2 regions of the Nonomuraea sp. NPDC050783 genome follow, and region 2 is predicted to be linked to the other one. Evidence: riboswitches for the same ligand, from Rfam matches in the RefSeq annotation. Region 2 holds a riboswitch; the other holds the start of a gene.
The links. Region 2 has a riboswitch for cobalamin ahead of cobN (cobaltochelatase subunit CobN). Riboswitches for the same ligand answer to the same signal wherever they lie in the genome.
Positions count from the first base shown of each region.

Region 1 (14,236 bases), on a different contig from region 2:
CGCCCAGCTCGTCGTCGAACAGCGACGGCTCCTCGGCGCGCACGGTGTCCACGACGCTGAAGGCGAACTCCATGTGCATGGACTCGTCGCGGAAGACCCAGTTCGTGCCGGTGGCCAGGCCGTTCAGCAGGCCGCGGGAGCGGAACCAGTACACGTACGCGAACGCGCCGTAGAAGAACAGGCCCTCGATGCAGGCGGCGAAGCAGATGAGGTTGAGCAGGAACCGCCGCCGCTGGTCGGCGCTCTCCAGCCGGTGCAGCTCGCCGATCGAGTCGATCCACTTGAAGCAGAACTCGGCCTTGTCCCTGATGGACGGGATGTGCTCGACCGCGGCGAACGCCTTGACCCGCTCGTCCGGATCCGGCAGGTACGTGTCCAGCAGCGTCAGGTAGAACTGCACGTGCACCGCCTCCTCGAAGAGCTGCCGGCTGAGGTACAGCCGTGCCTCGGGGGCGTTGACGTGCTGGTAGAGGTTGAGCACGAGGTTGTTGGCGACGATGGAGTCGCCGGTGGCGAAGAAGGCGACCAGCCGGTTGATCAGGTGCCGCTCCTGCGGCGTCATCCTCGCCAGGTCGGCGAGGTCGGTGTGCAGGTCCACCTCCTCGACCGTCCAGGTGTTGCGGATGGCGGCGCGGAAGCGCTCGTAGAAGCCCGGATAACGCATCGGGCGGAGGGTGAGGTCCATTCCGGGGTCGAGCAGCATGGCAGGGGTCTCCTTACTGGCCGGATTCTTACTGGCAGGCTTCGCAGGTCTCGGGGTTCTCCAGGGAGCAGGCGACGGCGCTCTCCTGGGGGGTCGCCGTCACCGTGGTCTGGGCGATGCGGGTCGCGGGGCGCGAGCGCAGGTAGTAGGTGGTCTTGAGGCCCTTCTTCCAGGCGTAGGCGTACATCGAGGAGAGCTTGCCGATGGTCGGGCTGGCCATGAAGAGGTTGAGCGACTGCGACTGGTCGATGTACGGCTGGCGGGCGGCGGCCAGGTCGATGAGCGCCTTCTGCGGCAGCTCCCAGGCGGTCCGGTAGAGCGTCCTCAGGTCGTCCGGGATGCCGGGGACGTCCTGGATCGAGCCGTCGGCGCGCTTGATCGCGTCGCGCAGCTCCTGCGTCCACAGCCCGCGTGCCTGGAGGTCGGCCACCAGGTAGCGGTTGACCTGGAGGAACTCGCCGGACAGGGTCTCGCGCTTGAAGACGTTGGACACCTGCGGCTCGATGCACTCGTAGCAGCCGGCGATGGAGGCGATGGTCGCGGTCGGCGCGACGGCGATCAGCAGGGAGTTACGCAGCCCGGTCGTCGCGATCTTGTCGCGCAGCGCGTCCCAGCGGGGCGTGGACGGCAGGTAGTGGTCGGGGTGCAGCACGCCCCCGGCGGCGCGGGTGTCGGGGTAGGACGGGTGCCGGCCGCGCTCGGCGGCGAGGTCGGCCGAGGTGTCGTACGCGGCCAGCGCGATCTCCTCGGCGATCCGCGTGGACAGCTCCAGGGCCTCGGCCGAGTCGAACGGCAGCCGCAGCGCGAAGAACACGTCGGCCAGCCCCATGACGCCGAGCCCGACCGGCCGCCACTTCCTGTTGGCCGCCTCCGCCTCGGGCGTCGGGTAGAAGCCGAGGTCGATGGTGCGGTCGAGGAAGCGCACGGCGGTGCGGACGGTGCCGCGCAGCCGCTCCCAGTCCACGCCGTCCCCGCCGTCCCCGCCGAGGTGGGCGGCCAGGTTGACCGAGCCCAGGTTGCAGACGGCGGTCTCGGCGTCGCTGGTGACCTCCAGGATCTCGGTGCACAGGTTCGACAGGTGGATGACGTTCTCGGGGCGGGCGGTCTGGTTGGAGGTGCGGTTGGCGGCGTCCTTGAACGTCATCCAGCCGTTGCCGGTCTGGGCGAGCGTGCGCATCATGCGCCCGTACAGGGTGCGGGCGGGGAGCCGCCGGACCTGGCGCCCGGCGGCCTCGTGGGCCCGGTAGGCGGCCGTGAAGGCGTCCCCGTACAGGTCGGTGAGGTCGGGCGTCTCCTTCGGGTCGAACAGCGACCACATCTCGTCCGCCTCGACCCGGCGCATGAACTCGTCGGGCACCCAGTTGGCCAGGTTGAGGTTGTGGGTGCGGCGGGCGTCCTCGCCGGTGTTGTCGCGCAGCTCCAGGAACTCCTCGATGTCGGCGTGCCAGGTCTCCAGGTAGACGCAGGCCGCGCCCTTGCGCCGGCCGCCCTGGTTGACCGCGGCCACGGAGGCGTCCAGGGTGCGCAGCCACGGGACGATGCCGTTGGAGTGGCCGTTGGTGCCGCGAATGAGGGAGCCGCGCGAGCGGACCCGGGTCCAGGAGATGCCGATGCCGCCGGCGTACTTCGACAGGCGGGCGACCTGGCCGTAGCGCTCGTAGATGCCCTCCAGCTCGTCGCGCGGCGAGTCGAGCAGGAAGCACGAGGAGAGCTGCGGGCGGCGCGCGCCGGAGTTGAACAGCGTGGGCGAGCTGGGCAGGTACGACAGCGTGGACATGAGCCGGTACAGCTCGGCGGCCTCGGCCACGCTCTCGGCCAGGCCGCAGGCCACCCGGAGCAGGAAGTGCTGCGGCCGCTCCAGCACCGCCCGGGTCTCGGGGTGGCGCAGCAGGTAACGATCGTAGACGGTGCGCAGACCGAAATACTCGAAACGGTCATCGGCCGCGTCGTCGATCAGGGCGTCCAGCTCGGCGGCGTGCGCGGCGGCGAAGGCGGCCAGCCGGTCCTGCACCAGCCCGGCCGCGTGGGTGGCGGCCACCGACTCGGAGAACGAGCGCACCCCGTGGCCGGCCGCCTCCTCGGCGATCTCCTCGGCCAGCAGCCGGGCGGCGACCCGGGAGTTGGCCGGATCGACGATCACCCGGGCGGCGGCCTCCTCGATGGCCAGCCGGCGCTCGGCGGCCTTCCCGGCATTACCAGTGTTCCCGGCATTACCAGCGTTCCCGGCGTTCCCGGCGTTCGGGCGCGGGCCAACCTCGGCGATCTGCGTCACGTGCTCTCCTCGCGAGCTCATTCCTCAGGCAGGAGGGCACGCGGAAAGCAGGCGGGCACGCCGCATCGCTCCCCCGGCCCTCCCTCGAGGCCTTGGACAGTCAACGCCGCGGGCAGGTCTTCGGGCTCGCGGGCGCGCCTCGTCGGCTCCTACTGGCCGTCGCTTCCCGGATCGCTCCAGTGCTCATGACGGCGGTCGTTCCCGCTCACCGCTGCGGGGCAGCCCCGGAATCGCACCGGGTTCCCTTTCACTCCGCCCCGAGGGGCGAACCAGCGACGAGCAGGATCCTACATCTAGTGGCCATTCCCGCAACTACCCCAACAGGTTGTGGCTCTAACCGAGTCGAGCAGCCCCAGGTCGCTCAGGACGGCCCGGGTGCGCTCGACCTCCGAGGCCAGCCAGAGCCGGAAGTCGTCGCCGCCGAGCGGGATCGAGACCCATCCGGCGGCCCGGCAGGCGGCCAGCCAGCCGGTCGAGGAGGTCACCTCCTCGCACATCCGCACGGCCGCCTCGCGGCCCTCCTCCGGCATGCCGTCCGGGCCGAAGGCGGCCGCCCAGTCGGCGAAGTCCACCCGCACGCCGGACTCCAGCAGCGTCGGCGCGTCCACCTCGGGCACGCGGTGGGCGCAGGAGACGGCCAGGGCCCGCACCCGGCCCCTGCCGATGCTCTCGCCCCAGTCGGCCAGCACGCCGGCGGCGGCCACGGCCTTGCCGGACAGCAGCGCGGCCACCGCCTCCTGGCCGCTGGGGTAGCCGGTGTAGTCGACCTGCCGGGTGTCGGCGCCGATGCCCTTGGCGATCAGACCGAACAGCAGGTGGTCGGGGGCGCCCTGCGGGCCGCCGGCCAGCAGCGTGCCGTCCGGGCGGGCCAGCAGGTGGGCGGCGAAGTCGCCGAAGTCCTTGAACCGGGAGTCGTCGGGCACCACCACGACCTCGACGTCGCCGGCCAGCCGGGCGAGGGGCGTGGCCACGTCGAGCAGCGTCTGGCCGTGGTTCAGCTCGGCCGCGGACAGCGCGGACAGGCCGCTGACGGTGATCCTGGCACCGGTGCCGGTCTCGTACCCGGCGGCGCGGGCCGCGCCGGCGAACGCCTGCCCGACGGAGCTCCAGCGGGGCCCGGCCGGGTTGATCGAGAAGCGGGTACGCAGCCCCACCGCCCGCCCGGCGACGCGCTGGGCGCCGCAGCCCGCCGCGGCCGTGCCGGCCGCCGCCACGCCGGACGCCGCCAGCAGGCAGGCCAGGAACCGCCGACGGCGCATGTGTCTCCCCCCGAAGCCGCGAACCCCCTCGCTCCAAGTTATTGACACATTACGCAGAGATACACATTTACGCGCTCGGCCCCGCACCCCAAAATTTGGTGATTTGTCGCTTTTATTCGTTCCTATTACCCGGAACTGGGTCGCTCGATTTTCCGCGCCACCCCCGCCATGAGCGACGACGGCAGCGCCCAGTCCCCCACGAGCTTCGGCCGGTCCGGCCGCCAGTCCACGGCCTGCACCAGCCCCGGCGGGTCCAGGGCGAACTCCCCGAAGAACGCCCGGATCTCCGACGGCGCCCGGTCGGCCCCGCCGCCCGACGAGCTCCGGTAGACGCCCCGCGCGCGCTCCTCGTCCTCCAGCCGGCCCATCGTGGTGGCGTGGCTGATCACCAGGTAGCTGCCGGGGACGACCCGCTCGCGCAGCCGGGCCACCGCCCGCCCGGGGCGGGCGGAGTCGGGCAGGAAGTGCAGGATCGACACCAGCAGGACGCCGACCGGCTGGTCGAGGTCGAGGAAGGCGCCGGCCCTGGCCAGCACGTCGTCGGCGTCCAGCAGGTCGGCCTCCACGCAGACGGCCCCGCCCACGTTCGCGAGCAGGGCCTTGGCGTGCGCCGCCACGACCGGGTCGTGGTCCACGTACACGACCCTGGCCCCGGGGTCCACCTCGTGCGCGATCTCGTGCGTGCTGCCCTGGGTGGGCAGGCCGCTGCCCAGGTCGAGGAACTGGCGGACCCCGGCGGCGGCCACGTACCGCACGGCACGCTGCAGGAAGGCCCGGTTCGCGCGGGCCAGCGGGACCGCCTCCGGGACCAGCTCGGCGAGCTGCTCGATGGCCAGGCGGTCGACCGCGAAGTTGTCCGTCCCGCCGAGCATGTAGTCGTACATGCGTGCGAGATTAGGCCGCTGTTGGTCGAACTGCCGCACGTATCGAATTTATGTCGTCCAGAGCCAAATAACACTACCCTGAGCGAATTGTGGCTTAATCGGAGTCCATTACTCGACGGTAACGCTCTTGGCGAGATTGCGCGGCTTGTCCACGTCGCGGCCCAGCGCGACCGCCGCGTGGTAGGCCAGGAGCTGGAGCGGGATCGTGAGCAGGATGGGGTCGAGCTCGACCTCGTTCTTGGGGATCACGATGACGTCGTCGGCCAGCTTGGCCTCCGGCTCGCGGTGGCCGACCATCAGCACCTTGCCGCCCCGGGTGCGGATCTCGCCGAGCGTGGTGAGGTTCTTGTCCAGCAGCTCGTCGTCGGGGACGATCGCGACGGTCGGCATGTCGGGGCCGATCAGCGCGAGCGGGCCGTGCTTGAGCTCGCTGGCCGGGTACGCCTCGGCGTGCACGTACGAGATCTCCTTGAGCTTCTGCGCGCCCTCCCTGGCCACCGGGTAGCCGCGCACCCGGCCCACGAACATCATGCTGGGGTGGTTCGCGTACTTCTGCGCCAGCTCGGCGATCTTGTCGCCCTGGGTGAGGATGTCGGCGATCTGGCCGGGCAGCCGGCGCAGGCCCTCCACGATGCGCCGCCCGTCGGCCGGCGACAGGTCACGCACCCGGCCCAGGTGCAGCGCGAGCAGCGCGAAGGCGATCGCGGTGGAGGTGAACGCCTTGGTCGAGGCCACCGAGACCTCGGGCCCGGCGTGCAGGTAGATGCCGCCGTCCACCTCGCGGGCGATGGCGCTGCCGACCGCGTTGACGATGCCGATCACCCGGCCGCCCTTGCGCTTGAGCTCCTGGACGGCCGCGAGCGTGTCGTAGGTCTCGCCTGACTGGCTGATCGCGACGTAGAGGGTGTCGGGGTCCACCACCGGGTTGCGGTAGCGGAACTCGCTGGCCGGCTCGGCGTCGGCCGGGATGCGCGCCAGCTCCTCGATGAGCTGGGCGCCGATCTGCCCCGAGTAGTACGCGGAACCACAGCCGATGATCTTCACCCGGCGGAACGAGCGGGTCTCGCGGGCGTCCATGTTGAGCCCGCCCAGGTGCGCGACGTGGAAACGCTCGTCGAGGCGGCCGGACATGGTGCGGGTGATCGTCTCGGGCTGCTCGGAGATCTCCTTGAGCAGGTAGTGCTCGTAGCCGCCGGTGTCGTAGTGGCCGGCGTCCCAGTCGACGGTCAGCGGCTCCTTGGCCGTCTCGCGGGCGTCGCTGGAGAAGGTGTGGAAGCCGTCGGCCTTGATCACGGCCAGCTCGCCGTCCTCCAGGTGGACGACCTGGCGGGTGTAGCGGATCAGGGCGGCCACGTCGGAGGCGGCGAACATCTCCTTCTCGCCGATGCCGAGCACGATCGGGCTGCCGTTGCGGGCCACCACCACCTCGCCGGGGCGCTCGGCGTCGATGACCGCGATGCCGTACGTGCCCACGACGCTCTTCAGCGTCTTCCTGACCGCCTCCTCCAGGGAGTCGTTCTCGTCGGCCGCGGCCGCGATCAGGTGGGCCAGGACCTCGGTGTCGGTGTCGGAGGCGAACGTGACACCGTCGGCGACCAGCTTGGCGCGCAGCTCGCCGGCGTTCTCGATGATGCCGTTGTGCACGACCGCGATGCGCTGGTCGGCCGACAGGTGCGGGTGGGCGTTCTCGTCACTCGGGACGCCGTGCGTGGCCCACCGGGTGTGCCCGATGCCGAGCCCGCCCTTGAACCTGGCCGGCACGACCTTGGCCAGGTCGGCCACCCGGCCCTTGACCTTGCGGAGCTTCAGCCCCTTGTTGGACACCACGAGCCCGGCCGAGTCGTAGCCCCGGTACTCCAGCCGCTGCAACCCCTCCAGCAGGATGGGCGCCGCGTCCTTGGGGCCCACGTAGGCCACGATTCCGCACATCGAGGTCTCCTCTTCGTTCCGTTGTCCGTCATCCGTCATCCGTAGACGATCCTGCGGAGCTGCCGCAGCGACAGCTCGGGCGCGGCCACCCTGCGGCCGCGTAACTCGGCGGCGATCCTGGGGAAGATCTCATCGTTGGTGTGGCCCCGCGTCTTCAGCTCGCCGTGGCGGCGGCGGACGTACTGCTCGGTGGACTCCGAGAAGTACGCCAGCACGTCCGCGACCACGCGGGCCGCCTCTCCCGGGCCGAGCGGGCTCGTCCGGGTGAGGTGCGCGATGAGGTCCTCGTAGGGATGCCGTGCCGTGGACACAGAGCAGGACCCTACGCATCGGGAACGAGACACGCCAACATCCTGCCCGAAATCGGGCAGGCTTTAACTCTTTCAGCGCACGCTCCCGCGTCCCCAGCCCCGCGCCGCCCGCCACCAGGCGAGCGCCAGGGTCGCCGCGCCCACGCCGAGCAACACGGCCGCCGGCCCGGCGACGCCCGCCGCGTCCCCGCGGACGCCGGCCTGCATCATGGTGGTCGCCCAGTAGCCGGGCGAGACCGGCGCGATCGAGCGCGCCCAGCCGGGCATCAGCGCGTACGGCACCAGCGCCCCGCCGAGCGCGCTGACCGACAGCGCGGCGAGGTTGCACACCGTGGACAGCTCGCCCTGGCTACGGACCATCCCGGCGATCGCGGTGCCCATCCCGAGCAGTGCGAAACACCAGACCGCCACGGCCAGCACGAGCGGCCACGGCGGCCACGGCGGGCGCAGCCCGAGCACCGCCACCCCGTACGCCAGCAGCACGGCCTGCTGGAGGGCGAGCACGGCGAGGACCGGCAGCGCCTTGCCGGCCATGATCTCGGGGACGCGGGCCCCGGTCGCCCGGAGCCGGTCCCAGGTGTGCCAGACCCGCTCGGCCAGCGTGGCGTTGGCCACGTCGGCCATCGACAGGATCGAGAACATCACCAGCAGCCCCGTCGCCACCTGCGTGGCGTCGCCCACCATGGCCTGGAAGACCGGCATGAGGACCATGGGCATGACCAGGTAGCTGATCAGGTGGGCCGGGTCGCGGCGGCGCAGCAGCGCGTTGTGCCCGGCCAGGACGGCGATCCGGTGCAGCGATTCCTTCAGCTCAGCGCCGGCCACGGGACAGCTCCCGGTAGAGGTCGTCGAGGGACGGCTGCCGGATGTCGATGCCGCGCACGGGACCGTCCAGCTCGCGCAGCAGCCCGGCCAGGGCGGCCGTGGGATCGGTGGTGCTGAGCGCGATCTCGCGCTCGTCGTCGAGGACCACCCGGACCTCGCCGGGCAGGTCCTTGAGCAGGTCGGCGGCGGCACCCCTGGCGATCACCCGGCCGCGCGCCGCCACCGCGACCGTGGCGCCCAGCTCGGCCAGCTCCGGCAGGTAGTGGGTGCAGTAGACGACCGCCGCGCCGGCCTCGGCCCGGCGGCGCACGGCGGCCAGCAACGCGGCGCGGGTCTCGGGGTCGGCCCCGGCCGTGGGCTCGTCGAGCAGGAGCACGGCGGGCTCGCCCATCAGCGCGGTGGCGGCCTGGACGCGGCGCTGCTGGCCACCGGACAGCAGCGCGACCCGCCGGTCGAGCTCCCCGGCCAGCTCCAGCTCCCCGGCCACGGACTCGACGGCGGCGGCCAGGGCGCGGCGGCGCAGGCCCGCCAGGCCGCCGAACAGCCGCAGCGTCTCGCGTACGGTGACGCTCGGGTAGAGGGCCAGGCCCTGCGGGGCCATGCCCACCTCGCCCCGGACCTCGCTCTCGCCCTCGTCGGGCCGCAGGAGCCCGGCGGCGATCTCGAAGAACGTGGTCTTGCCCGCGCCGTTGTGCCCGACCAGCCCGGCGATCTCGCCGGGCGGCACGCGAAGGTCGAACCCGTCCAGGGCGGTGACGGGGCCGTAGCGCTTGACCAGCCCTCTGGCGTGCAGCATGGCATCCCCTTCCAGTCTACGCCGTAGACTGCTCTACACTGTAGACTGAGGCCGTGCGGAAGCTCAAGACCTCCCGGCAGCCGGAGATCCTCGACGCGGCCATGGCCATCGCCGACGAGCGCGGGCTCGATGCCCTGTCCATGCGGGCGGTCGCGGAGCGGGTCGGGGTGACCCCGATGGCCCTGTACGGCTACTTCCGCAACAAGGACGAGCTGCTCGACGCGCTGGTCGGCCGGCTGCTCGGCGAGCTCACCCCCGGCGACCCCGGCCGGACGTGGCAGGAGCGGCTGGAGGCCGTCGCCTGGGGCGCCCGCCGCCTGGCCCACCGGCACCCCGCGCTCGTCCCGCTGCTGCTGAGCCGGCCCTCGGTGACGCCCGACGCGGTGCGCCTGGTCGACCTGCTCTACCAGGCGCTGATCGACGCCGGCGTGCCGGACGCGGACGTGCCGCGCGTCGAGCGGCTGCTGAGCACGTTCGTGCTGGGCTTCGCGGTCTCCGAGGTGAACGGTCGCTTCACCGACGACTCCGGCGCGGCCCGGGCGCGGCGCGGCGCCGACCTGCCCGCCCACCGGCGGCTTGCCGAGCATCTCGCGCCGGACGACTGGGACGCCGAGTTCGCGGCCGATCTCACCGATCTCATGCGTATCATCCGACCCGTCTGACACATCCCTTTCGGGGAACAGTTACGGTGAGTAGTCACATCGTGACGTTCTTCGGGGGAGATGTCATGCACCTCTGGCTGAGCCGGCCGCTCTGGCTGGTCGCCGTCCTCGTCGGAGGCGCACTCGCCGCCCCCGCCGCCGGTTCCGTCCGCGAGGTCCCGGCCGGACGGCAGGGCGACTTCGCCGCCGCCGCCCGGGAGTTCGGGGTGCCGGAGAGCGTGCTGCTGGGGGTGGCCTACCTGGGCTCGCGGTGGGACGCGCACGCCGGGCGGCCCAGCACGGCGGGCGGGTACGGGCCGATGCACCTGGTGGACGTCCTGCCCGCCGCCGCGCTCACGGTGGGCGACGCGCTGGGGGACGCCCGGGGCGACGACGCCCGGCCCATGCCGCCCCGGCCCGCGCTGCTCCCCTCCCCGCTGAGCGCCGCCGCCAGGCCGCCGAGCACGACGCTGCCCGAGGCCGGGCGGCTCATCGGCGCCGGGCCCGCCACGCTGCGCGACGACCCGGTGGCCAACATCCGCGCCGGCGCCGCCCTGCTCGCCTCCTACCGCGGCTCCCCCAGCTCCGACCCGGCCGACTGGTACGGCGCGATCGCCCGCTTCTCCGGCGCGGACGACCCCGCCACGGCCCGGCAGTTCGCCGACGAGGTGTTCGCGGTGATGCGCGAGGGCGTACGGCGGCGTACCGACGACGGCCACGAGATGCGGCTCGACCCCGTGCCCGGCCTGCGCCTCCCGGGGACCAAGTCGGCCGGCGAGCTCGACCCCTCGTCCCCGGAGGAGCCGCTGGAGCCGCTGGCGCCGGACGCCGAGCCCGCCGAACCGGGCGAACCGGGCGAGCCCGTCGAGCCCGCCGCCGCCGCTCCTGGCCGCTCCGCCACCGTGGAGTGCCCCAAGAGCCTGGCCTGCGAGTGGATGCCCGCCGCCTACAAACGCTTCGGCAAGAAGAAGAACCGCGACTACGGCAACCACGACCGCCTGTCCAGGGCCCGGTCCGTCGACTACATCGTCATCCACGACACCGAGGGCGGCTACCAGGGCATCTCCTCGATGATCCGCAACCCGAAGTACGTGAGCTGGCACTACACGATCCGCTCCCGCGACGGGCACGTCGCCCAGCACGTCAAGACCAACGACCTGGCCTGGCACGCGGGCAACTGGGACGTCAACACCCGCTCGATCGGCATCGAGCACGAGGGCTACCTGGCCAAGGGCGGGACCTGGTACACCGAGGCGATGTACCGGGCCTCGGCCAAGCTCGTCCGCTACCTGGCCGGCGAGCACGGCGTCCCGCTCGACCGGGCTCACATCCTGGGGCACGACAACGTCCCCGGCACCACCCCGAAGACCGTCGCCGAGATGCACGAGGACCCCGGCCCCTACTGGGACTGGGCCCACTACTTCGAGCTGATGGACAAGCCGCTGAAAGGCGTCAAGGACGGCGACTCGGTCATGATCCGCCCGTCGTACGACGACAACCGCCCGCGCTTCACCGGCTGCGTCACCACCAAGGCGGGCAAGGACTGCCCGCCGCACGGCGCGGCCACCGTCTGGCTGCACACCGCGCCCGCCGAGAGCGCCGCCCTGGTCACCGACACCGGCAAGCACGGCGACAAGCCCAGCACCTACAGCGTGTACGACCACGCCGCGCGCGCCTCGACCGGCCAGCGCTACGCCGTCGCGCAACGGCAGGGGGACTGGACGGCCATCTGGTACCTGGGCCAGAAGGCGTGGTTCCACAACCCGCCCGGCCGGCCGGTCGCCGTGCCCGCCAAGGGCCCGCTGGTCACGCCGCTGAAGGCGGGCACCAAGGTGTACGGGCGGGCGTACCCGGAGAAGTCGGCCTACACGCGGGCGACGGCGCAGCCGCTGACGCCGTTGCAGTACCGGATCGGGCCCGGGGAGACGTACACGGTGGGCGACACGGTCACCGGCTCCTACTACGCGGCGGGCTCCTTCAGCCCGTCCCGGCACGTCACCACGACCGGCACGACCCGTTACCACCAGATCCAGCTCGGCCACCGGATCGCGTTCGTCATGACGAAGGACGTACGGCTGATCCCGTGAATTTCGCGCTCCGGGCCGCCGAGTGCGCACAGGCACTCCGTGGAGACGATATGGTTTTCCCGTGGCCCGGTGCACGCAGCCCGGGGCGCACGCGGAAGTGGCTCAGTGGTAGAGCATCACCTTGCCAAGGTGAGGGTCGCGGGTTCGAATCCCGTCTTCCGCTCGGAGCGATACTCCTGGTGGAGTGGCCGAGAGGCGAGGCAGCGGCCTGCAAAGCCGTCTACACGGGTTCAAATCCCGTCTCCACCTCGCTGAACAGCGGACCCTTCGGGATCCGTTAACATAAGTGCACATCGCGCGGAAGTGGCTCAGTGGTAGAGCATCACCTTGCCAAGGTGAGGGTCGCGGGTTCGAATCCCGTCTTCCGCTCTGAGTCCCGGCTCCACACGGACGATTAGCTCAGCGGGAGAGCGCTTCCCTGACACGGAAGAGGTCACTGGTTCAATCCCAGTATCGTCCACCACGCTCCACCTCAGACCCGCGGCCACCCGGCCGCGGGTCTTTTGTTCTGGGCGAATTGTCGGGTCGTGCGGAGTTTTGGTGTCCCTCCGTGCATGATCCGTTACAGCCCGGGTAGCGCCGAGGCATTGGCTCCTCGGGGGAGGAAAGCGTGGACATCAACATAGGCCAGGGCATCACCGACGCCTGGCGGTCGATCGCGACGTTCGTTCCGAGACTGGTCGCTTTCCTGGTGATCCTCATCATCGGGTACATCGTGGCCAAGGCACTGGAGAAGGTGGTCGACAAGATCCTGGAGCGGGTCGGGTTCGACCGGGCGGTCGAGCGCAGCGGCGTGCGCCGCTGGCTGGAACGCAGCAAGTACGACGCCAGCAGCCTGCTGGCCAGGATCGTCTTCTACGCGATCGTGCTGGTCACCCTGCAGATAGCGTTCAGCGTCTTCGGGCCGAACCCGATCTCGGCGCTGCTCAACGGCGTGGTCGCCTGGCTGCCCAAGGCACTGGTGGCCATCGTGATCATCGTGGTGGCCGGGGCGCTCGCCAAGGGCGTCCAGGACATCGTCGGCGGCGCGCTCGGCGGGCTGTCGTACGGTCGCTGGCTGGCCACCGCCGCCGCCGTGTTCATCTGGGCGCTGGGCATCATCGCGGCGCTCAACCAGATCGGCGTGGCCACCGCCGTCACCACTCCGGTGCTGGTCACGGTGCTCGCCACCATCGGCGCCATCCTGGCCATCGGCCTCGGGGGCGGCCTGGTCCGGCCGATGCAGCAGCGCTGGGAGCGCTGGCTGAGCCGGATGGAGGCGGAGGCGCCGCAGGCCAGGGCGCACGCCGAGGCGTACCAGCGCGGGCGCCAGGACGCCGCGTCGATGAGCGACGAGCAGACGGCGCCCATCGGCACCGCGCGGGGCACGGCGGCCGGGGGCGGGGCCTCCGGCATGACGGCGGGGGGCGGGGCCTCCGGCATGGCGACGCCTCCGGGAGCGCACCGCTCGGACCTGCCGCCGAACTGACCGCCCGTCTCGGCCGGCCCTTCCGGCGGCCCTTCCGGCGGCCCTTTCGACGGCCCGCCGCCCGGCACGCCCACCCGCCGGGCCGCGGGCCCACCCCGCCGGCCGGCCGCACCCGTCGCGGCCGGCCGGCGTCGGGCGGCCGTGCCACGCGGGCGTGCCACGCGGGCGTGCCACGCGGGCGTGCCACGCGGGCGTGCCACGCGGGCGGCCGGCCGGCGGCGTCAGGCGGGTAGTTCGTCGCTCAGGAAGCCGTGCTCGCGGGCGAGCCAGCACACCGCCGTCAGCCGCAGCGACGGCGCGTCCGGCTCGCCGGTGAAGGTCCAGCCGCGCCGGCGCAGCTCGTCGAGGAAGCCGAGCAGGTAGTCGCCCAGGGTCTCGCGGTCCAGGGGGATGGCGTCCCGCAGGTCGGCCGCGTGCTGGTCCACGGCGGCGACCAGGCCGGGCTCGGCGGCCAGGCGGGCGAGCTGGGCGTGGCCCAGCGTGTTCATCAGCCAGCGAAGGGGCGCGGTAGCCCAACCATCCTCAAAAACCACCAAAACACCTTAAAGCACATCCGACGATGGCCCGCCGGCGAACGGCAGGCCGACGTAGTTCTCGGCGAGCGTCGTGGCGGCGGCCTCGGACGAGGTGACGTAGTCCAGGTAGGACAGCTGCAGCCGCCGCCCGTAGGCGTCCTCGTCCTCGAACGTGTGCAGCAGCGTCGTCATCCACCACGAGAAGTGCTGCGCCCGCCACACCCGCTTCAGGCAGGCCGCCGAGTAGCCGTCGAGCAGCTCGGTCGAGCCGTCGGCAAAGTACGCGGCCAGCGCCTCGGTCAGCACCCGCACGTCGGCCACGGCCAGGTTGAGCCCCTTGGCGCCGGTCGGCGGCACGATGTGGGCGGCGTCCCCGGCCAGGTAGAGGCGGCCGTACTGCATGGGCTCGGTCACGAACGAGCGCATCGGCGTGACGCCCTTCTCGGTGATCCGGCCGGTGGTCAGCGTGAAACCGGGCACGCTCTCCAGCCGCGCCCGCAGCTCGTCCCAGATCCGCTCGTCCGGCCAGTCCTCCACCCGGGTGTC
Region 1 covers NZ_JBFAHK010000004.1:99,593-113,828, forward strand. The annotation lists gene AB0H75_RS11895 (ribonucleotide-diphosphate reductase subunit beta) at 1-703, opposite strand, end outside; gene AB0H75_RS11900 (ribonucleoside-diphosphate reductase subunit alpha) at 732-2,975, opposite strand; cobalamin riboswitch at 3,069-3,264, opposite strand; gene AB0H75_RS11905 (tripartite tricarboxylate transporter substrate-binding protein) at 3,269-4,234, opposite strand; gene AB0H75_RS11910 (SAM-dependent methyltransferase) at 4,360-5,157, opposite strand; gene glmS (glutamine--fructose-6-phosphate transaminase (isomerizing)) at 5,227-7,047, opposite strand; gene AB0H75_RS11920 (hypothetical protein) at 7,083-7,358, opposite strand; gene AB0H75_RS11925 (ABC transporter permease) at 7,431-8,183, opposite strand; gene AB0H75_RS11930 (ATP-binding cassette domain-containing protein) at 8,170-8,979, opposite strand; gene AB0H75_RS11935 (TetR/AcrR family transcriptional regulator) at 9,033-9,641, shown strand; gene AB0H75_RS11940 (N-acetylmuramoyl-L-alanine amidase) at 9,707-11,707, shown strand; tRNA gene AB0H75_RS11945 (tRNA-Gly) at 11,799-11,870, shown strand; tRNA gene AB0H75_RS11950 (tRNA-Cys) at 11,886-11,956, shown strand; tRNA gene AB0H75_RS11955 (tRNA-Gly) at 12,005-12,076, shown strand; tRNA gene AB0H75_RS11960 (tRNA-Val) at 12,096-12,170, shown strand; gene AB0H75_RS11965 (hypothetical protein) at 12,318-13,175, shown strand; gene AB0H75_RS11970 (DUF6401 family natural product biosynthesis protein) at 13,397-13,663, opposite strand; gene pobA (4-hydroxybenzoate 3-monooxygenase) at 13,718-14,236, opposite strand, start outside.
Region 1: linked by a shared signal. The riboswitch ahead of AB0H75_RS11900 (ribonucleoside-diphosphate reductase subunit alpha) and the one ahead of cobN (cobaltochelatase subunit CobN) in region 2 are both predicted to bind cobalamin.

Region 2 (14,236 bases):
TGGGCGGCGTGAGCAGGTCGTGCACGCCCCAGATGCCGAGTACGGGCTGCCGCACCCGGGCGAGGACCGGCAGCGGGTCGTGGTAGGGCTCGGGGAACAGCCCGCCGTCGGCGATCACCCGGTACAGGGTGGGCTCGGCCCGGTCCACCAGCGACCCGCGCACGCCCGCCTTGCGCAGGCCCGCCGCGACCGCCCACGCCTGCTGGCGCAGCGGGTACAGCGCGTTGGCGCCGACGAGCACGACGAAGGAGACGTGCGCGGAGCGGGAGGCGGCCAGCGGCGCCACCCAGCCGCCCTCGCTGAGCCCCCAGACGCCGACCTTGGCGGGATCGACGCCCGGCCGGCGCCGGAGGGTCTCCACGGCGGCCAGCGCGTCGTCGGCGAGCTGCGCGTACGAGCGCTCGAACATCGAGTAGCCCACGGAGCGCTTGTCGTAGACGAGCACGGACAGGCCCTGCCGGGCGAAGGCGACGGCCTCGCCGAGCAGCTTCTCCCTGGGCGTCCCGGTGCCGGCCCCGTGGACCAGCACGACCCCGGCCCGCCCGGCCGCGGCCCCGGCCGGGCTGATCACGCTGCCGTGCAGCAGCAGGTTCCCGCCGCCGCGGAAGCTGACCTCGGCCGAGGTCAGGTCACCGGGCAGGGCGGGGGGAGCGGCGGCGGGAGTGGCGAAGGAAACGGCGACGGGAACGACGGCGGGAACGGGAGGAGCGGTCGCGGGAGCGGCGGCGGCGGCCGGGCCGGCGAGCGGCGCGAGCAGGGCCAGCGCGGCGGCCGTGGCCGCGAGGATTCGCTTCATGTCCGCCGACAGTAGTCTGCAGAGACTTCTCGGCAAAGGTTTGTCTGCAGATATCGTTCTGAAGGACTAGCCTGATCCTCATGAAGGATGAGCGGCAGCCGTTCGTGCTCGACGACCCCGACCGCCTCAAGGCGCTGGCCCACCCGATGCGCCGCCGCATGCTGACCCACCTCAACGTGCACGGCCCGGCGACCTCCACCACCCTCGGCGAGCTGCTCGGCGCGAAGACCGGCACCACCAGCTACCACCTGCGCCAGCTGGAGAAGTACGGCTTCATCGAGGAGATCCCCGAGCGCTCGACGGGCCGCGAGCGCTGGTGGCGCCGCGCCGCGATCCCTCGCGACCTGCGCCTGCCGACCCCCGACCAGGTGGCGCCCGAGGACCGGGCGGTGCTGGAGGAGTTCCACCGGATCGGCTACGAGGAGGACCGCGCGCTGTTCGAGCGCTTCCCCGCCGCCTACCGGGCCGACCCCGCGTGGGCGCGGGGCTCGCGCGGGCTGGCCCGCATGACCAAGGAGGGCCTGGCCGCCTTCTACGAGGAGTACATCGCCCTGCTCCTGCGCCACAGCCACCAGGCCGACGAGGCCCCGCCGGACGCCCGCCCGGTCTACGTCCGCCTCTTCACCCTGCCCGCGGACGACGGCTGAGCGGCCCGGCGGCGCCTACCGGGCGGGGGCCTTCCCCGGCTTCTCCGGTTTCCCCGGCTGGTCGGGCACCTGCTGGGCGGCCGCGTAGGCGCCGTCGCGGACCTCGTTGAGCCAGCTCGCCGGCGGCAGCCCCGGTATGGGGTGCCGCAGCGGGTTGAACCTCATCGGGCGGTCCTCGTCCGGCGCCGCCGGGGCGGTCAGGTGGACCTGGCCGAGCAGCTCCCACGGCCCCGAGGGGGCGGCGGCGAGCAGTTCGAGCACGAGGGGGCCGTCCTCGGCGGCCCGCGCGAGGGCGCCGAACGTGGCGGGCAGCCGGTCGGGCGTGTGCAGCAGCGCGCCCAGCAGCAGCCGCCGCTCGCCCGCCCGGTAGGGGAACAGGGAGGTGTAGAGACCCGTCCACCGGGTCGCGGGCCGCAGCAGGCGGCGCCCGAGCACGGTGCGGCCGGTGGTGGCCAGCAGCAGGTCGGCGCTGGTGCCCTCCTGCTGCCAGCGGAACGCGATGCCGAGGATGTCCGGCAGCGGCCAGGGCACGCCCACGGAGCGGGACAGGCGGGCCACGCCCCGCAGCTCCGCCGGCCGGTCGAGGAACGGGGTGCCCCACGGCCGTGGTGTGCCGTGCAGGCGCAGGCGCGCGTCGAGCACCAGCCCGGACGGGTGCAGCGGCCGCCCCTGCCGCAGGTGTGCCGCCGCGCCGAAGGTGGCGGCCAGCCCCGAGCGTACGAGGGAGGTCCACGGCTGTTCCATACTGCTCCTCGCCGGTCGGGTGGTCGTGCCTCGGCACGGTGGGAGCTACCCAGGGCGGGGACGGAAATCACCCGCCCGGGGCCCGGGCCTCGGCCCGCTCCAGTCCGGCGGGCGCCCGCCGGGAGGCTCGTCAGGAGGGCGGCGTCCTGATCGTGGTGCCCTGGGCGGAGACGAGCCGCCACGTGTCGCCGTCGCCGGCGGCGGCGTAGACGTGGGTGTAGCGGCTCGCGGCGCTGAACGCGGCTCCGTCGGGGCCGGTGAAGTTCATCCCGGTACGCCCGACCACGATGCCCACCGTGCCGATGACCCGGACGATCGCCTCGTCCGGGAACGAGCGGATCCGCGGGAACCGCAGGGAGCCCGAGGTCACCAGGCCGAGCAGGAGCTCCTTGCCGGCCAGGGCGCCGTCCTCGACCCCGACCAGGACGAAGTCGTCGGCCAGCAGTTCCTTCAGGACGGTGGCGTCGCCCGACACCAGGGCGTCGAAGAAGCTCTGGTCGTGCGCCAGCAGGGTGGTCCGATCCGTGTCGTTCATGGCCCCGACCGTAAGCGTTGACACCGGCGGCAAGGTCAAGCCCGCCTCCCGCCCGGCGAGCCGGGTCGCCGCCTCCACGGCAATCGGACTATAGTCCGCATATGTCCGACGACGTTTCCGTGACCCCTCTCGAACTGCTCCGCACGCCGCCCCCCAAGGAACGCGCGGACGCCGCCAGGAACCGCTCGGCCATCCTCGACGCGGCCACCCGCCTCTTCGCCGAGCACGGCATCGACGAGGTGTCGATGGACCAGGTGGCGGCGGCCGCGGGCGTCGGCAAGGGCACCCTGTTCCGCCGCTTCGGCGACAAGGCCGGGCTGGCCGCCGCCCTGCTCGACGAGCGCGAGCGGGCCCTGCAGGAGGCCGTCCTGCACGGGCCGCCGCCCCTCGGCCCCGGCGCGCCGGACGCCGAGCGCCTCACCGCGTTCGCCGGCGCCTACCTGGACTACGTGCTGCGGCACCTGCCCCTGGTCCGCATGTCGGAGACCGCCACCCCCGGCGCCAGGTACCGCATCGGCGCCTACCGCTTCTGGCACCGCCACGTGGCGATCCTGCTGCGTGGTGCGCCCGACCCCGAGCACGCCGCCCACGCCCTGCTCGCCCCGCTCGCCGCCGAGCACCTGACGGCGGTCCTGCCGGAGCTGGGCGAGCGGCGCGTCCGCGCCGGGATCGACCGCCTCTGGCGGCAGGTGATCGCCGATAATGGCGTGTGCCCTTCACCCTGAGCCACGTCGTGGCGATCCTGCCGGCGCGGCGGTGGTTACCGCCGTCCGCGCTGGCCGCCGGAGCCGTGCTGCCCGACGCGCCCTACTACCTGCCGCTGCCGTTCTCGTCGGCGAGCACGCACGCCTGGTGGGGGCCGCTGCTGCTCGGCCTGCCCGCGGGCGTGGTGCTGCTGGCGGCCTTCCACTGGCTGCTCCGGGCGCCGCTGGCCGCGCTGGCACCGGCTGGGCTGCGCGCCCGGCTGCCGGACGCGGCGCGGCCCGCGCCCTGGGCGGTGGGGGCCGCGCTGCTCGCCGGGATGGCCACGCACCTGCTCTGGGACGCCTTCACCCAGGCGGGCGGGTTCGCGGTGACGCACTGGCAGGCCCTGCGGCAGCCGGTGATCGGCCCGCACCGGGTGTTCAACGTGCTGATGTACCTCAGCTCGGCGGGCGGCCTGGCGGTCCTGGCCGGATGGCTCGTGCGCTGGTACCGGCGGGCCCCCGTCCGGCCGGGGCGGACGCCAGGGGTGACGGGCCGGGCGCGCGCCGCGGTGCTGGCCGCCGCCGCGACGGCCGCGGCCGTGGGCGCCGCCGCCGGAGCGGCCTCCGACCGCGCCGCGGTCAGCGACTACGACCTGGTGCGGAGCACGATCCTGGGCGGCGCCGACGGGGCCGCGCTGGCGCTCGCCTGCTACGTGCTCGCCTGGCACGGGTGGGCCGCGCTGGCGGCCCGCCGGGCCTCACGGGAGGCGGCGTAGCAGGTACGTGTCCATGATCCAGCCCTTGCGGGCGCGGGCCTCCTCGCGCAGCTCGCGGATGCGGTCGCCGACCTCCGCGACCGGCCCCGACACCAGGATCTCGTCCGGCGTCCCGAGGTAGGCGCCCCAGTAGATGTGGAAGTCGTCGAGCCCGGCGAAGGAGCAGTGGGCGTCGAGCATGACCACCACGTCGTCGGCCGTGGGGCCGTGCTCGGCCAGCCGGCGGCCGGTGGTGAGGTGCGTGGGGCGGCCCACCTGGGTGAGGCCGACGCGGTGGCGGGCGGTCAGCGCGGCCACGCTGCTGATGCCGGGGATCACCTCGACGTCGAAGGCGACGTTCCCGCGCCGGCGGATCTCGTCCAGGACGGCGAGCGTGCTGTCGTAGACGGCCGGGTCGCCCCACACCAGGAACGCGCCGGTCTCGTCCGCGCCCAGCTCGTCGCGGACGAGCGCCTCGCAGGCGAGCGCGCGGCGCGAGCGCCAGTCCTCGACGGCGGCGGTGTAGGCGGGGGAGGTGCGGTCGCGCTCGGGGTCGCGGGCCTCGGCGATCCGGTACGGCTCCCGGCCGTGCTCGGCGATCAGGTCGAGGCGGAGCTGGACCAGCTCGTGCTTGACCTCGCCCTTGTCCACGATGAAGAACACGTCCGTGGCGGCGATGGCCTTGACCGCCTGGAGGGTGAGATGGTCGGGATCGCCGGCGCCGATGCCGATGACGAGAAGCCGCTTCACCCGCCAAAGTCTGCCAGATAGGCAGATATACGATATCCCTCGCAAAAATCCCCTCGCACCATCGCCAAGAGGAGGACCGTGAACCTGGCCGAGCAGGGCGACGCCTTCGCCGCCTTCTGGCAGGAGCGGCATCTGTGCACGCTCGCCACCGCCCGCCCCGGCGGCCCGCCGCACGTCGTGCCGGTGGGCGCGACGCTGGACCTGGCCGCCGGCCTCGCCAGAGTGATCACCTCGGGCACGTCGCACAAGGCCGGGCTCATCGGCCCGGCGGGCGCGCTGGTCGCCCTCTGCCAGGTGGACGGCCGCCGCTGGTCCACGCTGGAGGGACACGCGGTGCTGCGTACCGGCCCCGAGGAGGTGGCCGAGGCGGAGCGCCGCTACGCCGCCCGGTACAAGCCGCCCCGGGCCAACCCGTCCCGCGTGGTCGTGGAGATCCGGGTGACGCGCGTCCTGGGCAACGTGTGATCACGGTCGTCGGCATCGGCGCGGACGGCTGGGACGGGCTGGCCCCGGCCTCGCGGCGGGCGGTCGAGGCGGCCGGCGTGCTCATGGGCGGCCCCCGGCAGCTCGGCCTCGTCCCCGCCCCGGACGCCGAGCGGGTGGCCTGGCCGTCCCCGCTGCTGCCCGCGCTGCCCGCGCTCATCGACCGCTACGCCGGCCGCGAGGTGTGCGTGCTGGCCAGCGGCGACCCGATGTTCTACGGCATCGGCTCGACGCTGGTGCGGCTGCTCGGCGCCGAGCGCGTCCGGGTGCTGCCGCACGTGTCGTCGCTGTCGCTGGCCTGCGCCCGGCTCGGCTGGCCGGTCGAGCAGGTGGACGTCGTCAGCCTGGTGGGCCGCCCGCCCGCCGCCCTGGCCGCCGCGCTCGCGCCCGGCCGCCGCGTCGTCGTGCTCGGCGCGGGGCCCGGCTCCCCGTCCGAGGTCGCCGGCCTGCTCGTCCGGCACGGGTACGGCCCCAGCCCGATGGCGGTGCTGTCGGACCTGGGCGGCCCGCGGGAGGCCGAGCACCGGGGCACGGCGGGCGGCTGGCCGGCCGCCGAGGCGTCCCCGCTGCACGTGATCGCCGTCGAGTGCGCCCTCGCCCCGGACGCCGAGCCGCTGAGCCGGGTGCCCGGGCTGCCCGACGGCGCGTACGAGCACGACGGGCAGCTCACCAAGCGGGAGGTCCGCGCCGTCAGCCTGTCGCGCCTCGCCCCGGTGCCCGGCGAGCTGCTGTGGGACGTGGGCGCGGGCGCGGGCAGCATCGCCGTCGAGTGGATGCGCGCCCACCCGTCGTGCGCGGCCGTCGCGATCGAGAGCAGGCCCGACCGGGCCGCCGCCGTCCGGCGCAACGCCGAACGCCTCGGCGTGCCGGCGCTGCGCGTGGTGGAGGGCAGGGCCCCGGAGGCGCTGGACGGGCTGCCCGCGCCGGACGCGGTGTTCGTCGGCGGCGGCGCGACCGCGCCCGGCCTGCTGGAACGCTGCTGGTCGGCGCTGCGCCCCGGCGGCCGGCTGGTCGTGAACGCGGTCACGCTGGAGTCCGAGGCCGTCCTCGCCCGCTGGTACGCCAGGCTCGGCGGCGACCTGGTGCGCCTGGGCGTCCAGCGGGCCTCGCCGGTCGGCGGGTTCACCGGCTGGCGGGCGGCGATGCCGGTGACCGTGTGGTCGATCACGAGGAAGGACCGACCGTGACCGTGTACTTCGTCGGGGCCGGCCCCGGCGCCGCCGACCTGATCACGCTGCGCGGCCTGCGGCGGCTGGAGTCGTCGCCGGTCTGCCTGTACGCGGGCTCGCTGGTGCCGCGCGAGCTGCTCGACGCCTGCCCGCCCGGGGCCAGGCTGGTGGACACCGCCGGCCTGACGCTCGACGAGATCGTCGCCGAGCTGGCCGCCGCCCACCGCGCCGGCCTCGACGTGACGCGGCTGCACTCCGGCGACCCGTCCGTCTTCAGCGCCGTGGCCGAGCAGATGCGCAGGCTGGACGCGCTCGGGGTGCCGTACGAGGTGGTGCCAGGGGTCCCGGCGTTCGCGGCGGCGGCGGCCTCGCTCGGCCGGGAGCTGACCGTGCCCGGCGTCGGCCAGACGGTCATCCTCACGCGGACCTCCGCCCGCGCCACGCCCATGCCGGACGGCGAGGACCTGGGCACGCTCGGCGCGAGCCGCGCCACGATGGTGCTGCACCTGGCCGTGCAGCGGATCGAGGCCGTGGTGGCCGAGCTGCTGCCCTCCTACGGCCCGGACTGCCCGGTGGCCGTGGTGGCGCGGGCCAGCCGGGCCGACGAGGTGATCCTGCGCGGGACGCTGGCCGACATCGCCGGGCGGGTCCGCGAGGCCGGGATCCGGCGGACCGCCGTCATCGTCGTCGGGCGGGTGCTGACGGCGACGCAGTTCCCCGACAGCCACCTCTACAGCGCGGCCAGGGACCGGGCGTGCGACGGGTCCTGATCCTGGGCGGCACCGCCGAGGCGCGCGCCCTGGCCGCCGAGCTGGCCGCCGACCCCGGGCTGCGCGTCGTGTCGTCGCTGGCGGGACGGGTCAGCAACCCGCGGCTGCCGGTGGGCGAGGTGCGCGAGGGCGGGTTCGGCGGGGCCGAGGGGCTGGCCGCCTGGCTGGTGCAGGAACGCGTCGACCTGCTCGTGGACGCGACGCACCCGTTCGCCGAGCGGATGACGGCCGCCGCGGCGGCGGCCTCGGCGGCGACCGGGGTGCCGCTGCTGGCGCTGCGGCGCCCGGGCTGGCGGGAGGGCCCGGGTGACTCCTGGCTACGGGTCGGCTCCCTCCACGCCGCGGCCGAACTGCTGTCCACCGGCCGCTGGCGGACCGGCGGGCCGGCGCCTGGCCACGCCGGCGGTCCCGGCCCGGGACGGGACGGCGGGGCGGCCGGCGGGCCGGTGCGGGTCTTCCTCACCACCGGGCGGCGGAGCCTGCCGGTCTTCGCGCCGGTGCCCGGCGTGTGGCTGCTGGCCAGGTCCGTGGACCCGCCCGAGCCGCCCGTCCCCGCCAACGCGCACGTCCTGCTCGACCGCGGGCCGTACACCGTGGAGGGCGAGCGCGCCCTCATCCGCGAGCACCGCCTGGACGTGCTGGTCACCAAGGACAGCGGCGGCCACATGACCACGGCCAAGCTCGTCGCGGCCCGCGAGGCCGGCCTGCCGGTGATCATGGTGGACCGGCCGCCGCTGCCTGCGGGCGTCCTGGCGGTGGACGGCGTGGCGGCGGCGGTGGCCTGGGTTCAGGGGTAGCGGCGCGGGGTGTAGACGGTGCCGCCCTCAGTGACGCGGGTCGTGGAGGAGCCGACGATCAGCAGGCAGCGCATGTCCACCCGGTCCGGGTCCAGCTCGCCGAGCGTGGTGACGGTGACGCTCTCCTCCGGGCCGCCGACGTCGCGGCCGATCACCACGGGAGTGCCCGGCGCGCGGTGCTCCAGCAGCAGGTCCCGGGCGGCGGCGACCTGCCACGTACGGCTGCGCGAGGCCGGGTTGTAGATCGCCAGCACCAGGTCCGCCCGCGCGGCGGCGGTCAGCCGGCCGGCCACCACCTCCCACGGCTTGAGCAGGTCCGACAGCGACAGCACGCAGTAGTCGTGGCCGAGCGGCGCGCCCGCCCTGGCGGCCACCGCCTGGGCGGCGGTCAGCCCGGGGACGACCCGCACCGGCACGTCGGGGAAGTCGGCGGCGGCTTCGAGCACGGCGCTGGCCATCGCGAACACCCCCGGATCGCCGGACGACACCACCGCCACGCGGGCCCCGCCGCGGGCCAGCTCCAGCGCGTGCCTGGCCCGCTCGGCCTCGACCCGGTTGTCGGTGCGGTGGCGGCGCTGGCGCGGGTTGGGGGCCACGCGGTCCACGTACGGGCCGTACCCGACCAGGTCCGTGGCGGCGGCCAGCGCCTCCTGCGCCTCCGGCGTCAGCCACGGCCGCCCGGCCGGGCCCAGCCCGACCACGGCCACCTCGCCCCGCCCCTCCGGCGCCGGGCGCTCCGGGACGAAGGTGCGCTCGGCCGGGCTGGCGAGCAGGGCCAGCGAGAAGTACGGCACCCCGTCCGGGTCCACGTCCTTGAGCGGCGCGACCCGCTCGGCGCCCATGGTGGCGCGCTCGACGTACCAGGCGTCATCGAGCCGTCCTGCCTCGGCCAGCGCGTCGCGGACCTTCTCGAAGGTGCGGCCCAGCTTGAGCACGGCCGCGGAGTCGGTGTCGCGCAGCCGCTCGGCCAGCGCCGGCGCGGGCAGCGTGCCGGGCAGCACCGTCAGCACCTCGTCCCGCTCGACGAGCGGGCGGCCCAGCACGGCGGAGGCGGCGCTGACCGAGGTGACGCCGGGCACCACCTCGGTGGGGTAGCGGTGCGCGAGGCGCTTGTGCAGGTGCATGTAGGAGCCGTAGAACAGCGGGTCGCCCTCGGACAGCACCACCACCGTGCGGCCCGCGTCCAGGTGGGCGGCCAGGCGCTCGGCGCAGTCGGCGTAGAAGTCGTCGAGCGCGCCCTGGTAGCCGCCAGGATGGCCGGTGGTCTCGGTGGTCAGCGGGTAGAGCAGCAGCTCCTCGACCTGGCCCTCGCGCAGGTACGGCAGCGCGATCGAGCGGGCGATGCTGCGGCCGTGCCGGGCGGCGTGGTAGGCGATCACGTCGGCCTCGCCGATCAGCCGGGCGGTCTTGACCGTGACCAGCTCGGGGTCACCGGGGCCGAGGCCGACCCCGTACAGGCGTCCCGTCATCGTCGTCACTCCGTCTCGCTCGCGATGGCGTTGACCGCCGCCGCCGTCATCGCACTGCCGCCGCGACGGCCGTGCACCACCAGGTACTCCAGGTCGCTGTCCGCCAGCGCCTGCTTGGACTCGGCCGCGCCGATGAAGCCCACCGGGACGCCGAGCACGGCCGCCGGGCGGCCCGCGCCCTCGGCGACCAGCTCCAGCAGCCGGAACAGCGCGGTCGGCGCGTTGCCGATCGCCACCACCGCGCCCTCCAGGCGGTCGCGCCACAGCTCCAGCGCGGCGGCGCTGCGGGTGGTGCCGAGGCGTTCGGCCAGCTCCGGCACGCGCGGGTCGCCCAGCGTGCACAGCACCTCGTTGCGGGCGGGCAGCCGGCGCCTGGTCACGCCCGAGGCGACCATCATGGCGTCGCACAACACGGGCGCGCCGCCGCGCAGCGCCTCCCTGGCCCGCACGACCACCCCGGGCGACCAGGCCAGGTCGGCGACGAGATCGGTCATGCCGCAGGCGTGGATCATGCGTACCGCCACCTGGGCCACCTCGGGCGGCAGGCCCGCGAGGTCGGCCTCGGCGCGGATGGTCGCGAACGAGCGCCGGTAGATCTCGGCGCCGTCGCGGATGTAGTCGGTCACTCCTGGCGTTCCTCGTATCCGTTCGTGGTGGCGATCATCTGGACGACCGGGCCGCGCGGCAGGCCGCAGCGCCGTTCGCAGCCCGCCCAGTGGACGGGCGTCGCGGGGGCGCGCTCCAGGCCCGCCACCCAGCGCATGGCGTCCGCCCGCACGTCGGCGAGGGCCTTCGCGCAGCCGGGACGGCCGGTGCAGGCGGTGACGCCGGCCCAGGGGGAGGCCGGGTCGGTGACGAGGCCGGCGGCGGCGAGCGCCTTCTCGGCCCGGTCCGCGTCGGCGGGGGAGAGGTCCAGCAGCACGACGGTCCGCCAGGGCGTCAGCCGCACGGCGTGGCCGGTGTCCGCGAGGGCCAGGGCCTGGGCGGGCGTCAACCGGCCGAGCGGCACGACGGCCTCGACCGCCAGCCGCCCGTCCCGCTGCGCGACCCGCCCCCCGGGCGACCGCCCCGTGCCGCCGCCCGTCCCGCCGCTCGTGCTGCCCCCCGCGCTGCCGCCTGTGCCGCTGCCCGTGCCGCTCCCAGGAGCTGTCGGGTGGGGATCAGGGCCGGGTGAGTGGGGGGCCGGGGGCTGCTGCCGGGTGGGGGCGCCGGTGCGGAGGCGGGCGGCGATCCTGGCCGGGCCGTCGTCCAGCTCGCGGATGCGCCAGGCGCGCGGGCCGGCGGCGGGGCGCTCGTCGAGGAACGCCTCGGCGGCGGCGATCATGAGCGGGACCGCCGCGCCCGGCCCGGCGGCCAGCCCGGTGTCCGTCCCGGCGAGCAGCAGCCGCCCGTCCTGAGGGCCGCTCAGCAGCCCGTCCTGGGACTCGGCCGACAGCCCGTCCTGGGGCCCGCCTCGCAGGCCGTCCCGCAGCCCGCCGTCCTGGGAGCCGGTCGCGACGTACGTGACGTCCGCGCCGAGTCCCGCGACGTCCCCCGTGCCGTCGTCCAGGGCGAACAGGAAGCGCCCCGGCAGGGCGGCCAGCCGTGGCCGGGCGCACAGGGCCCGGTCGAGGGCGTCGGCCATCGCCGACACGTCCGGCAGCCCCTCCGCCCCGCGCCCGCCCAGCGGCGAGGCCACGATGTTGCGGACCCGTTCGTGCGCGGGCGACGGCAGCAGCCCGGCCGCGGCGATCCGCCCCGCGAAGACCTCCGGCGAGCGCAGGCCCCGCACCTGGACGTTCGCCCGCGACGTCAGCTCGATCACCCCCGCCCCCAGCTCGGCCGCGCCGGCGGCGAGCACGTGGAGCTGCGCGGCCGACACCGCGCCGCCGGGCAGGCGCACGCGGGCCAGCGGGCCGTCGGCGGCCTCGTGCACCTGCAGCGCCCCCGGACAGGCATCGGGACGCGTACGTCCGGGAAATTCACCTACGGGCACGAAGGGATCGTAACGCCACTTCTGGGACGGGTCGCTCCTGCCGTAAGCTTCGCCATAGGCGATGGCAAAGGGAGGAAGCCGGTGCGAAACCGGCGCGGTCCCGCCACTGTGACCGGGGAGCGAACCCCACCACGAGGCCACTGCCCGGCGACGGGCGGGAAGGCCGGGGTGAGCGTCGATCCGGGAGCCAGGAGACTCCTGCCGTCGCGTCACCCGCGACCGGGGCGAGGACCCCGAGGGAGGAATGCGCCGTGCCTGGCGACAGCCGTACCGTCCTGCTGCTCTCCACGTCCGACACCGACCTGCTGAGCGCGCGCGCCAGCGGCGCGGCCTACCGGCTGGGCAACCCCGCCCGGCTGACGGCCGACGACGTCCCTGACCTGGTGGCGGGGAGCGACCTCGTCGTGGTGCGCCTGCTCGGCGGGCGCCGGGCCTGGGAGGAAGGGCTCGACGCGCTGCTGGCCGGGCCGCGCCCGGTGGTAGTACTGGGCGGCGAGCAGGCGCCCGACGCCGAGCTGATGGAGCTGTCCACGGTGAGCGGCGGGGTGTGCGCCGAGGCGCACGCGTACCTGGCGCACGGCGGGCCGGCCAACCTGGCGCAGCTGCACGCGTTCCTGTCGGACACGGTCCTGCTGACCGGCCACGGGTTCGAGCCGCCCGCCCCGGCACCGACCTGGGGAAGGCTGGAGCGCGCGGCCCGGTCCACCGGCGGTCCGGTGGTCGGGGTGCTCTACTACCGGGCGCACCACATGGCGGGCAACACCGCGTTCGTCGAGGCGCTGTGCGCCGCCGTCGAGGACGCGGGCGGGCAGGCGCTGCCGGTCTTCTGCTCGTCCCTGCGCGCGGCCGAGCCGGAGCTGCTGGACACGCTGCGCACGGCGGACGTGCTCGTCGTCACCGTGCTGGCGGCCGGCGGCTCGCGCCCCGCGACCGCCGGCGCGGGCGGCGACGACGAGGCATGGGACGTCGGCGCGCTGGCCGAGCTGGACGTGCCGATCCTCCAGGGTCTCTGCCTGACCACCTCCCGCCGGGCGTGGGAGGAGAACGACGACGGCCTGTCGCCGCTGGACGCCGCCTCGCAGGTGGCGATCCCGGAGTTCGACGGGCGCGTCATCACGGTGCCGTTCTCGTTCAAGGAGATCGACCAGGACGGGCTGACCGTCTACGTCGCCGACCCGGAACGGGCCGCCCGGGTGGCGGGCATCGCCGTGCGCCACGGCCTGCTGCGGCACACGCCGCCCGCCGAGCGGCGGCTGGTGGTGATGTTGTCGGCGTACCCGACCAAGCACGCGCGGGTCGGCAACGCCGTCGGGCTGGACACGCCCGCGAGCACCGTCCGGCTGCTGGCCCGGCTCGCCGAGGCCGGCTACGACCTGGGCGACGGCTTCCCCGGCGTGGCCGAGCAGGACGGCGACGCGCTCATCCACGCGCTGATCGCCGCCGGCGGCCAGGACCAGGACTGGCTGACCGAGGAGCACCTGGCGGGCAACCCGATCCGCATCTCCGCCGACGCCTACGAGCAGTGGTACCGCACCCTGCCCGCGGAGCTGCGCGAGCGGGTGGAGCGGCACTGGGGACCGCCGCCGGGCGAGCTGTTCGTCCACGAGAGCGGCGGCGGGAAGGACGGCGGCGGGAAGGACGGCGGCGGGAAGGACGGCGGCGGGAAGGACATCGTGCTGGCCGCGCTGCGGGCCGGGAACCTGGTGGTGATGGTGCAGCCGCCGCGCGGCTTCGGCGAGAACCCCATCGCCATCTACCACGACCCCGACCTGCCGCCCAGCCACCACTACCTGGCCGCCTACCGCTGGCTGTCGGCCGGCTTCGGCGCCCACGCGATGGTGCACGTCGGCAAGCACGGCAACCTGGAGTGGCTGCCCGGCAAGTCGGCGGGCCTGTCGGCCGCGTGCGGCACCGACGCCGCCATCGGCGACCTGCCGCTGATCTACCCGTTCCTCGTCAACGACCCGGGAGAGGGCACGCAGGCCAAGCGGCGCGCGCACGCCGTGCTGGTGGACCACCTCGTGCCGCCGATGGCGCGCGCCGACACCTACGGCGACATCGCCCGGCTGGAGCAGCTCCTGGACGAGCACGCCACGATCGCCGCCATGGACCCGGCCAAGCTGCCCGCGATCAGGGCGCAGATCTGGACGCTGATCCAGGCCGCCCGGCTCGACCACGACCTCGGGCTGACCGACCGGCCGCACGACAGCGAGTTCGACGACCTCATCCTGCACGTGGACGGCTGGCTGTGCGAGGTGAAGGACGCCCAGATCCGCGACGGGCTGCACGTCCTCGGCCAGGCGCCGACCGGGCAGGTACGGGTGGACCTGGTGCTGGCCATGCTGCGCGCCCGCCAGATGTGGTCCGGCCGGGAGACGCTGCCCGGCCTGCGCGAGGCCCTCGGCCTGGCGGAGGACGGCACGGCGGGGCTAGGGGACGTGGACCGCGCGGAGGCGACCGCCCGCGCCCTGGTCGAGGCGATGGAGGAACGCGGCTGGGCCCCGGAGGAAGCCCCCCGCGTCGCCCGCGCGGTGCTGGGCGCCGAGCCGGCGGAGGCGCCCGCCGCCCGCGTGCCGGCGGAGGCGCCCGCCGTCGTCTCCGTTCCGGAGGAGCGGGTGGCGCTCGTGGCGCGGGTGCTCGCCTTCGCCGCCACCGAGATG
Region 2 covers NZ_JBFAHK010000013.1:258,333-272,568, reverse strand. The annotation lists gene AB0H75_RS31550 (alpha/beta hydrolase family protein) at 1-796, opposite strand, end outside; gene AB0H75_RS31545 (ArsR/SmtB family transcription factor) at 877-1,443, shown strand; gene AB0H75_RS31540 (hypothetical protein) at 1,459-2,187, opposite strand; gene AB0H75_RS31535 (DUF4440 domain-containing protein) at 2,318-2,722, opposite strand; gene AB0H75_RS31530 (TetR/AcrR family transcriptional regulator) at 2,824-3,447, shown strand; gene AB0H75_RS31525 (DUF4184 family protein) at 3,432-4,184, shown strand; gene cobF (precorrin-6A synthase (deacetylating)) at 4,167-4,913, opposite strand; gene AB0H75_RS31515 (pyridoxamine 5'-phosphate oxidase family protein) at 4,992-5,378, shown strand; gene cbiE (precorrin-6y C5,15-methyltransferase (decarboxylating) subunit CbiE) at 5,375-6,583, shown strand; gene cobM (precorrin-4 C(11)-methyltransferase) at 6,580-7,335, shown strand; gene AB0H75_RS31500 (cobalt-precorrin-6A reductase) at 7,320-8,132, shown strand; gene AB0H75_RS31495 (precorrin-2 C(20)-methyltransferase) at 8,123-9,601, opposite strand; gene AB0H75_RS31490 (precorrin-8X methylmutase) at 9,607-10,227, opposite strand; gene cobG (precorrin-3B synthase) at 10,224-11,576, opposite strand; cobalamin riboswitch at 11,615-11,774, shown strand; gene cobN (cobaltochelatase subunit CobN) at 11,828-14,236, shown strand, end outside.